2 regions of the Dysgonomonas sp. UBA7630 genome follow, and region 1 is predicted to be linked to the other one. Evidence: riboswitches for the same ligand, from Rfam matches in the RefSeq annotation. Region 1 holds a riboswitch; the other holds the start of a gene.

Region 1 (7,290 bases):
TGTTTTATAATCATAGTCTGTTTCTACAATAAGAAATGCCATTTTACCATAGTTTATATTACTTATATAAGAAAGTTCTTTTTTCTCATTCTCTGGGATCGTTTCTTTTATCAAATTGGCAGGAAGATCCATCGTTGTATTAAAAAGGATATTACAATAGCTATATATAAGTCCCGTCCGGTTTTTTAATTCATTTTGGGTATAGGATTTTCCTGTTATAATTTCATCTAATTTTAAGCCTAAGTTTCCTACACCTAGTAGATTTAAGTGTTTGTACGAATTATATTGAATAGGTGATGTTTGATATGAAAAACTGATATTCTGAGTTGGTGTCTTAGATTTTACTTCATCGTATAGCCCATTTGTATTTTCAAATGAGGGATAAACTGACTCTCTTGAATAAAATTTTCCGTTGACAAAAGCGCTTGTTGTTATAGGATTATAAGAATATTGAGTAGTTTCTTTCACCCCACTAATTCCATTCAGTTTTTTTTGAATTAAATTTCCATGGTAAATTTTATCCTTGATTGAGGAATTTATATAAATCTCATTTGCAGATATTCTATAATTGCGCTCGGTATTATCATTTTCTGAATCATATTCAACACTTGAAAAAGAGTTTACCGGAAATGTGTGCCAATCTAATGAGGATTTATTTTGTATTCCTTCTTGTGAAATATATAAGGAACAGGATTTATCTTCATAAATAAAAGTTATTGTTGCTTCTCTACTTTGGAATGTGTGATTAGGAGAAATAGTTATTTCTACATTATAAGTTGAACTTTTTTTCTTTTCAATATTACACCACTCAGGAATACTTGATGAAAGAATATTCCAATTGTCATCATTAGATTGAACCTTGATTGTTTGGGTAATACCTGTATAGTCTGTGGTAATCTTGTCTTCACTTAATGAGATTGAATAGTCTTCCACTTGTTGGTGGTCATCACATGCTGTAAAAATCAAAAGGAATAGTAGTAGATAGCTCAATTTTTTCATATCCATATTATTTAATTTAATAATCAAATAATCAAGGATTGAAAAAAAGGCTAATAAGAAATCATTCCTACGACAGCATTATCTGCATCAGGTATAAGGGTATAATCTCAGTCTTTCGACACCCCTTGATTATGTATTGCAAACGTACAATATATTTTATTAAATTAGGGTCTTTTTTTCTAATATTTTTTCATCTTTTCACAAAAAAACATTCTATATATTCGCTTTATTTCAATTAAAAAGAGGATTTTTCTTTTAACAGAGAAACTCAGCTAAAATGAAATAAAAACTTCAGCCTGTTATTAAGGTAAAGAACCCTTAACGTATTAAATAAAGAAATGTTGTATTGACTACATTACGTTCAGCTGAACGTTGTTTATCAAAGGGTATTTCGTGCATCACAAATTCAGTTTCAAAGATTGAAAAGTCATTGTTTTGCCATCTATAATTAAAATTCGATTAAGAATAAGATCTCCGATTCCGGTCAGATATTTTATTGTTTCTGTCGCCTGAATACTCCCTACGATTCCGGCAATAGAGCCCAATATCCCTGCTTGAGCTGATGTCGGCACAGTTCCTTCCGGCGGAGGGCTTCCAAACACTTTCCGGTAATCAGCACTTCCGGGGATGTAAGTCATAACTTCGCCCCGAAGAGTAAGTACAGCCCCATGTGAATAAGGCTTTAGCTCTGCAACACAAATATCATTTATCAGAAACTTGGTTTCATAATTGTCACAACAGTCGACTATAAAATCGTATTGCCGTACTAATTTAGCTGCATTGTCCTGTGTAAAACGCTCTTGGTAAGGAATAATATGCAAATCCGGATTCAACGCTTCCAGCTTCTCCTTTGCGGATATTATTTTAGGAATACCTACCTCGTTCGAACGATGCAATATCTGCCGTTGCAAATTCGAAATATCTACCACATCCGAATCTATTATACCCAATGTTCCTATACCGGCAGCTGCCAGATAGTACAAAACTGGCGAACCAAGCCCTCCCGCACCTATAACCAAAACTTTCGAATTTTGTAATTTTTGCTGGCCTTTTTCACCAAAACCTTCAATCAATATATTTCTATTATACCTGCTTTCACTCATAATTATGATAATTTACTGTAAACTTAAATCCCAATCTTTCCATACCACCTCATATCCATGATTCTTGACGGATTGCAAAACAGCCGATGGTGTGCGGCTGTCATTTACCGAGAATTGCTCGAGCTCATCCGTGTAAACGGCATAACCTCCTGGGTCGGTTTTCGAACCGGCACTCAATGAGGTGATTCCCAAACCGATCATATTATCCCTAAACACAGCATTCTCTCTTGTAGACAAGGTCATTTCCAAGTCGTGATCGAAAATTCGGTATGCAAATATGATCTGCGCCAACTGTTTATCCGTCATAACAACATTGGGCTGAAAATCTTTACCTTCGTGTGGACGCATTCGTGGAAAAGAGATGGCATACTTCGTTTGCCAGTATGTTTTTTGTAGGTATTGTAGATGCAGAGCCATCATTGCAGCATCAGTACGCCAATCTTCGAGCCCGATCAGCACCCCCAAACCTATTTTGTGTATGCCGGCCTTGCCCATGCGGTCGAATCCGTCGAGCCGCCAGCCAAATTTCGATTTCATACCTTTGGGATGATATACTTTATATCTGGATTTGTTATAAGTTTCCTGATAACAATAGACAGCGTTTAATCCGGCATCAGCAAGCTGTTTGTGGGCTGCTTCTTTCAATGGTTGTACTTCTATTGAAATAGAAGAAAAATAAGGCTTTACCAAACGGATTGCATTTTCGATATAATCGACACCCGCATCACGTGGATTTTCGCCTGTAACCAGTAAAATATGCTGGAAATCTCCCATCCGTTTAATAGCTTCAACCTCCCGCAGTATCTGTTCGTCCGTAAGTATAATACGCCTGATGTCATTATCGTGATTGAACCCGCAATAGACACAATGGTTGATACAGGAATTGGTCAGGTACAGCGGCACATAAAACTGAATTATATTGCCATACCTTTGGCGGGTATATCTTTGGCTCAATATAGCCATTTGTTCCAGATAAGGTTCGGCAGCAGGCGAAACCATTGCCATGAAATCGTCAATAGACGGTCTTGTTTTACCTAGAGCAATCTCGACATCCTTAGCTGTTTTATTATATATACACGACTCGATTTTGTTCCAATCATAATCGTTTATACGTTCTGTAAAACTCATTTTATTTATTTTTTATTCGTTCATTTTAGCGCAATCGTGCATTTCTTTGGTCAATTTCATCGCACAGAAATGTGGACCGCACATGGTGCAATGATCACTTTCTTCACCCAGACGGCCTATCTTGTAATACTCGAGAGCTTTCTCCGGATCGAGCGAAAGATTAAACTGGTCTTTCCACCTGAAATCGAAACGGGCTTTGCTCAATGCATTATCTCGTACTTGAGCACCAGGATGCTCCTTTGCCAAGTCTGCCGCATGTGCTGCAATTTTATAAGCGATAACTCCTGACCGAACATCTTCCTTATCGGGCAATCCCAAATGTTCTTTCGGTGTTACATAGCAAATCATTGCCGTACCGTACCAAGCTATCTGAGCCGCACCTATTGCCGAAGTTATATGGTCGTACCCGGGAGCAATGTCTGTTGTTAACGGGCCTAATGTATAGAACGGTGCTCCGTGGCAATGTGCAATCTGCTCGTCCATATTGGCTTTTATTTTCTGCATGGGAACGTGTCCCGGGCCTTCTATCAGCACCTGTACATGATGTTTCCATGCTATTTTTGTTAATTCTCCCAATACCGAAAGTTCGGCAAACTGGGCGGCATCGTTGGCATCGTTGATCGAACCGGGACGAAGTCCGTCACCCAAAGACACGGCAACATCGTATTTCTTTAGTATCAGACATATATCATCGAAATGTGTATAGAAGAGATTCTCTCGATTGTGCTGAGTCATCCAATTGGCAATAATAGAACCTCCACGGGATACAATTCCAGTTGTACGCCCTTTGATCAAAGGCAGATGAGCTTTCAGTAATCCGGCATGAATGGTGAAATAATCGACTCCCTGTTCGCATTGCTCTATCAGTGTATCCCTGTATATTTCCCATGTCAAATCCGATATTTTACCATCTACTTTTTCCAAAGTCTGGTATAAGGGAACGGTGCCTACGGGAACTGGCGTATTGCGGACGATCCACTCCCTTGTTTCGTGAATATTCTCACCTGTGGATAAGTCCATTAAAGTGTCGCCTCCCCACTTGCAGCTCCATACGGCTTTTTCGACTTCTTCGTCAATACCTGAGGAAAGAGCTGAATTTCCGATATTTGTATTTATTTTAACCAGAAAATTTGTTCCTATAATCATTGGTTCAGCTTCTGGGTGGTTTATATTAGCAGGAAGAACAGCTCTACCCGCTGCAATTTCATCCCTGACAAATTCGGGGGTGATATGGGTTGGAATACCTAGCTCCTCATTCTGGAGATTCTCACGTATTGCTACGTATTCCATTTCGGGGGTAATACTTCCCTGCCGGGCATAATACATTTGGGTAATAGCTTTCCCTTCTTTTGCTTTCTTTGGTAGATTTACAGACGGAAATCGTATAGCATCCAGACCGGAATCAGCTAAACGCTCATTGCAATAATCAGAAGAAAATACAGCTAACATCTCTGTGTCGCCCCTGCTCTCAATCCACCTTTCGCGTAAACGGTGAAGCCCTTTGCTGATGTCAATCGTTACCTCTTTGTCGGAATAATCACCACTGGTGTCATAGACTATTACAGGTCTGTTTTTCTCTTTTTTATGCTGACCGTTTTCGATAGAAACGGTATCGGAAAGAGTTATCTCACGCATACCTACCTGTATATCGTGTATTTTACCTTTTATGTATATTTTTTTTGAGGATGGATAAGTGATCCGGTGATTTATTTTCATATTTTCTTTATTAAGTTTTGATCTATAATTTACATTAAGAATGAAGTTAGGGGGCTACTGGCTTTTGCTGTATCGAATCGGGTTGCCAGTTGTGCCTCAAAAGCCATACGCCCGCTTTCTGCAGCCAGTTGGAAAGCTCGTGCCATTACTACCGGATCTCCTGCTACGGCGATGGCCGTATTTACCAATACGGCATCGGCACCCATTTCCATGGCTTCTGCCGCATGAGACGGAGCCCCGATTCCGGCATCTACGACGACCGGTACTTTACTTTGTTCGATAATGATCTCAAGCAAATCTTTAGTCTTTAATCCTTTGTTTGTTCCGATAGGTGCACCCAGAGGCATAACTGTTGCTGCTCCCGCATCTTCTAGCAGTTTGCACAAAACAGGATCAGCCTGAATGTAGGGTAATACAACGAAACCCAGTTTGGCTAATGTTTCCGTAGCTTTTAAGGTTTCGATAGGTTCGGGCAACAGATATTTGGGATCGGGATGTATTTCCAGTTTTAACCAGTTTGTACCGAAAGCTTCCCGTGCCATTTGAGCTGCAAAAACAGCTTCTTTTGCATTTCTCACGCCTGATGTGTTGGGCAGAAGTTGAATGCCGGGTTTAGTAATGTGTCGCAACATATCGTCCTGTTTATTGGTCAAATCGAGCCGTTTCATAGCTACCGTCACCATTTGCGTATTAGATGCTTCTATGGCATCACTCATTACTTCATTTGAACTGAATTTGCCTGTCCCCAGAAACAGCCGCGAGGAGAACTCTTTTCCTGCTATTACGAGTTTTTTCATTTTTGGTATTTGTTGATTGTTTCTATATTTTTTTTAGTTTCGCTGACAGGGTCTTTTGCCCTTAAAATGGAAGAAGACAAGGCTATGCCCGATACACCTGTTGCCATCAGCTCGGGAATATCATTCGTGGTTATTCCTCCGATAGCTATTACAGGGAGGTTTATCCCATTTTCCCTGCATTTTTGCATTATGTCTTTATACCCCGATAATCCGAGAATGGGGCTCAGGTTCTTCTTGGTAGTCGTAAAACGGAAAGGTCCCAATCCAATATAGTCGATTCCTTCATTATTTAAACGGTATATATCTTCGTATGTATTGGCTGTACCTCCGATGATAAAATCGGAGCCGAGTATTCTTCGTGCATCAAGAGGGGGCATATCCAATTTTCCTAAATGTACTCCTGTCGCTCTAATATCTTTGCACACTTCGGTATAATCGTCGATATATAATTTAGCTCCGTATTTATAGCATAAATCCAGAGCTTGTCTGCCCGTTTTTCGAACCTCCGAAACTAGCACGTCCTTCATGCGTAATTGTATCTGGCGACATCCTCCCTCCAGTGCTATATCAACACTATCCAGATAGCTGTATTTTTCCGTTTGATGAGTTATAAATAATAATCCTTTCATTGTTTTTCTGTCATTTCTTGCAAATTTCTGAACCTCTGCAATAAGGCTTTTTTATCTTTGTCCTGAAGATAGTTTTCCCAAAGGCTGCCCAAGACAGCTACTCCTCCGAATCCATATTGCACAGCCAATGGTATTGTTTTATGATCAATTCCACCTAGTGCTATTACCTTTTCATTTATCAAATGTTTCGATTTAGCTACCAAAAGTTGTTCCTTTGTAAAAGCATGATTATATCCCGTCTTGGAAATGCTATCGAATATCGGACTAAGGAATATATAATCATGATTTTCCATAGATGCTTCGAGGCATTCGAAAGAATGACACGAATGGCTGACTGATATATCTGTAATATGAGGGCGAATAGTATTTCTTCGATTCAGATGAACTCCCTTTAAATCGAAAGTCTTCAAAAGACCGAAATGATCGTGCAAGACAATCTGCCTGTGATACTCAGCGTCAATCTGATTCAATAAATACTCAACTTCGGATTCTGTTGCAAAAGGTTTACGAAGGTGCAACGTTTCCATACCTTCTGCAAAAAGCTTATTCAACAAGGCACCGTTTCCTTCAAATATGGTTTCGTTGGTGATAATTATCAGTTTCATCGATTCATCCTCCCGAAACAGCATGAATTAGCATCAACTCCAATCGGTCGGAGAGAAAAGTTTCAGCCCACTTATCTTTTGGCACAACTTCGAAATTGATAGCTACTGCTATTCCGTTTGGCTTTAATCCAATACTTTCAATAAATGAAGCAAGGGAAGTTCCATCTTCTACCTCATGGTACTGATCGTTTAATTTAATCGTCATATCTTTTTATTTTTAATGATTGTGGTTCAAGGAAATGATTGACAGGGCCGTATCCTTTTCCGGTTGTAATATTTTGCCCTGCTTTTATTGCAGATGAAATATAGTTTT
Region 2 (3,894 bases), on a different contig from region 1:
TAAACAGTATGATTCTTTATCTTGTTACGGCTCAGAGTTAAGTTTCCGGCTAGCTGTAGCCAATAGTTTGGTGTATAAGACAATGCCAGTTCTATCCCGGTACGATAGCTGTCGGGTACATTTTCTTGCAACTTATAACCAACGTCGTTCAACTTTCCGGTCTGCACCAATTGGTCTTTATAATTCATGTAATAAAGATTGGTACTGAAAGCTATTGTCGCATTAGCATATTTGTAGCCCAGCTCATAGTCATACAACCTTTCGGATTTGATAGGGATTCCTCCTTCTTTGAGAGATTCTTTAAGATCGGCCCGCAAAGGTTCTCTGTTGGATATACCCAACGATCCGTAAATCTCGTTATAATCCGCAAAGCGATAAGATATTCCCCCTTTTGGGTTAATAAAACTGTAGTAGTTTTTGCTTGACAGATTTGTGAGATCATCGTCGATACCTTTCATGCGATAGTCTACATAGCGCTCTTGCACTTCTGCAAATATCGACAGGTTGGTCATCGGTTTGTATTCTGTTTTCAGGAAAACATTCATATCTTGTTTATCGGCATCATTTCTATACCATTCGTAACCAACAGGTATATTCTGGTTGAACTTTACCCAAAGCAATCTTCCATAATGAGTACCATCATAATAGCTGTACATGCTACCTAAGGTGAAGTCAAACTTGTCTTTTTCCCATTTCAGATTTACCCCTCCTACATACAAATGATTCATCATCAGTTTGCGACGTATAAGATCTGATTTCTTGTAAGTAGTACCATCTACAGTCTGATTTTCGAGTCCGAATTCTGAAAATTTACGCCCTGTCTTGTAATTTTCGTAATAGCCATAACCATGATTGTAACTCAAGTTTACATTCAATGTCAATGCGTTTGTTAGATAACGGGTATAGATCAACTGTCCGATATTCGAATAGTAGTTATCCGTCTCGTTATCATAATAGCGTGTATTGCCATTGTCGTCTTTGTATTCTCCTGCCGGGTTGTATCGCCTGTTTATAGCCAGCATGCTCGGATCGATACCTTCCCATGTAATGCCGGTATGCTGTATTCCGTTCATATAAATCAGCCGTATCAGCTGCCTGTCGGAGTAGTGAGATAGGGCGGCATAGATATTCTTATGGTCTACCTTTCCGTTACGGATATACCCGTCACTCTTTACGTAAGAATATCTTGCGTCTAACGACAATCCGCTTTTCATAATGCCTGTACCTGCTGCTCCCGACAATAATAGTGTATTGTATTGTCCGTAGGCTGTAGATATGTCGGCATAGGGTTTGGGTTTTCCTCCCAGCGTTTGCATCGAAATACTAGCCCCGAAAGAGGCCGCACCGTTGGTAGATGTTCCCACTCCGCGTTGCACTTGCATACTTTGCAATGAATTTGACAGATCCGGCAAATTGACCCAGTATACTTCCTGACTTTCAGGATTATTCAGAGGCATCCCATTCAGGGTGATATTAATACGGTTGGCATCAGTTCCACGGATGCGAAACGATGTGTTGCCTACAGCCGTTCCTCCTTCTGTATACGAGACTACAGATGGAAGAGTTTGCATTATAGCCGGAATGTTTTTTGCGGCATTGTCTCCTTTTAGTTGTTTTTCGGTCAAGCTAGAGTATGCTACCGGAGCATCCTGACCTACACGTGTTGCAGACACAACAACTTCATCTAGTTTTACAACTTTCAAACTATCTGCTTTTTGTTGTGCGAAAATCCCCATTCCATTTATCAATATTATGGAAAGAGAGAGAAAGACCTTTTTCATTTAAAATATAAATTTTGCCAGACATACGTAAATATGTCCTGATGTTAAACAAAAAAGGGGTTTTGATAAGATAATTTCCCGAATGTTAAAGATATGCGTGTGCGCAATTGCATATTTCTCTATCCCTCCGCCGGCATTACCCGGATCAGGTTTATGGGTGTGATCTCAGCCCGTTATTTTAAGGCACCCCTAAGATTTCGTTGTCAAAGATAGATATTCTATTTTGATATATAACAAGCAGTCACTTATAAAAGTTTTCTATATCTATTATTCCCGATGTTACAAAACCTCATTTTCATAGTCATATATATAAGATAAAATTATTTAACTTTGTCACTAAATTATTTAATTATGAAATACTATATGAACAAGCTTTGCGTAATCTTATTCACTCTCCTCGTTTTAGTCGGATTTTCATCGTGTGAAACAGATGATTATATATCAAGGACAAATCTCAATTGTGAATTCCAATCATATACTAACAAAACCGGATTTTTCTCCAGTAATGGAGGAGGTAGTTATACTTTCAATGATTTGCCCGGTCTGGGAAATGGCTCTATAATTGGGATGGAATATCAAGGAACCGAATTGGTTATCACCGGAGATTTGCGTTATGGAGATGTTATTCGTGATTTGTATATCGATGTAGAAGGTATGACTCCTTTTCTTTTTTCGCCAAAGATAGATGTGTTGAAAGACTATGAGGTAATGGTATTCGATACCGCTAAAGATCCTGAATTTTATGATTTCATGAATAGCGTTATGCGCAGATTCTATAATCAAGGGGGGATAAATGTTATTGTTGATGGATATCTTACAAATAGGGCAGGTATCCCTATTAATGGTACGAAGATAGAGATATCCCTTAAAAGTTATCTTGATGTAAGATTGCGGGAATGATAATATCTGTATCCGATTATCTCTCCGAGATACAACAGATAGATCAAACCAATCTATCGCTAAGAAATAAATATATCTGCCTCAAACAGATACTGGAAAGAAGCTGCAAGGAAATCACTAAAGGTGAATCTTTGCAGTTTCCTTCTTTATTTTCTCGGCTGGTCTTCATCTCTCAGAAGTATGATTTGCCTAAGCGTATAGAGTGGCGGTTACATACAATTCGTATCAGAAGTTCTTTTCTGCAAAGAGATGAAAATAATCTGATTACGCCCAAGCAATACGACGATGCGAAACAAAGCATAGAGTTATTTTACGGATTCTTACAAGGTGATCATAGTCTCGAAATACCCAAAGAAGCCGAACAGGAGGATAACAAAACCTTACCGCTGGATAGGCTGCGTGTGCAGGTGCTGGACATAGATAGAGAAAATGAGTTGCTGATCTGTCAACCCGAGACTTTACCTCAAGAAACATTAGCTGTAAGATACAATGTTTCTGCTAACGAAATATTCAACCCTACTATCTGTCGCTTGTGGGTTGGTGCTCAGCTAAATTTGCTAGATGTAAAAAAGGACGGACACGGCTGTTACATTCCTGCCTTATTTGTACTTGAGCCCGACTATCTGATCGATGCTTCGGCAATGGCAGAGTGTTTTCAATCGTATGGTAATTCTCACTTGCATTACTTCCGCCGAAAGTTTGAGCCGAATGCGAATTCTCATTATATACTGTTAGGAAATCTGGCAAACTTCTTTCTCGATGAGCTTATCTATGCCGAAAATCCCCGAACACTGAAGTTTGAAGATGTGTTTCTGAAATCTTTCCGTCAGATGCCCTTCGAATATGCATCATGCCAAGACATAAAGGATAATCAGGATTTTCGCAACTTCATGTCGAGAGCAGAAAGCCAGTTTAACAATATTCGGCGAGTAATAATAAACGATATGCCCGCAAATGGCTTTGATACTACCCTGTGTACCTTAGAGCCTTCCTTCTTTTGCGAGAAATACGGTTTTCAAGGACGGCTCGACCTGTTGCAACTCTCCGATGAGGAGGATGGTGCAGACCGTATCATAGAATTAAAGTCGGGAAAGCCGCCTTATCCTCGTGAAGATGTAACAAAGATCGCTTCGAACCACGAAACGCAGACAGCTATCTATCGGCTGATGATACAAAGTGTATTTAACAAAGATGCACGTCATATCTATCCTAC

The links. A riboswitch is a leader RNA that binds a small molecule or an ion and turns the genes downstream of it on or off. The one in region 1 is predicted to bind thiamine pyrophosphate.
Region 2: it holds a riboswitch for thiamine pyrophosphate, as region 1 does, so the genes downstream of both, B3P17_RS08510 (TonB-dependent receptor) here and B3P17_RS08365 (BACON domain-containing protein) in region 1, are expected to answer to the same signal.

What each region holds. Positions count from the first base shown of each region.
Region 1 covers NZ_DLIY01000019.1:56,721-64,010, forward strand. Annotated here, with positions in the region: gene B3P17_RS08365 (BACON domain-containing protein) at 1-999, opposite strand, end outside; TPP riboswitch at 1,047-1,135, opposite strand; gene B3P17_RS08370 (HesA/MoeB/ThiF family protein) at 1,398-2,102, opposite strand; gene thiH (2-iminoacetate synthase ThiH) at 2,115-3,230, opposite strand; gene thiC (phosphomethylpyrimidine synthase ThiC) at 3,243-4,946, opposite strand; gene B3P17_RS08385 (thiazole synthase) at 4,976-5,743, opposite strand; gene B3P17_RS08390 (thiamine phosphate synthase) at 5,740-6,372, opposite strand; gene B3P17_RS08395 (thiamine phosphate synthase) at 6,369-6,977, opposite strand; gene thiS (sulfur carrier protein ThiS) at 6,982-7,182, opposite strand; gene thiD (bifunctional hydroxymethylpyrimidine kinase/phosphomethylpyrimidine kinase) at 7,172-7,290, opposite strand, start outside.
Region 2 covers NZ_DLIY01000020.1:15,974-19,867, forward strand. Annotated here, with positions in the region: gene B3P17_RS08510 (TonB-dependent receptor) at 1-1,781, opposite strand, end outside; TPP riboswitch at 1,887-1,982, opposite strand; gene B3P17_RS08515 (hypothetical protein) at 2,133-2,681, shown strand; gene B3P17_RS08520 (AAA domain-containing protein) at 2,678-3,894, shown strand, end outside.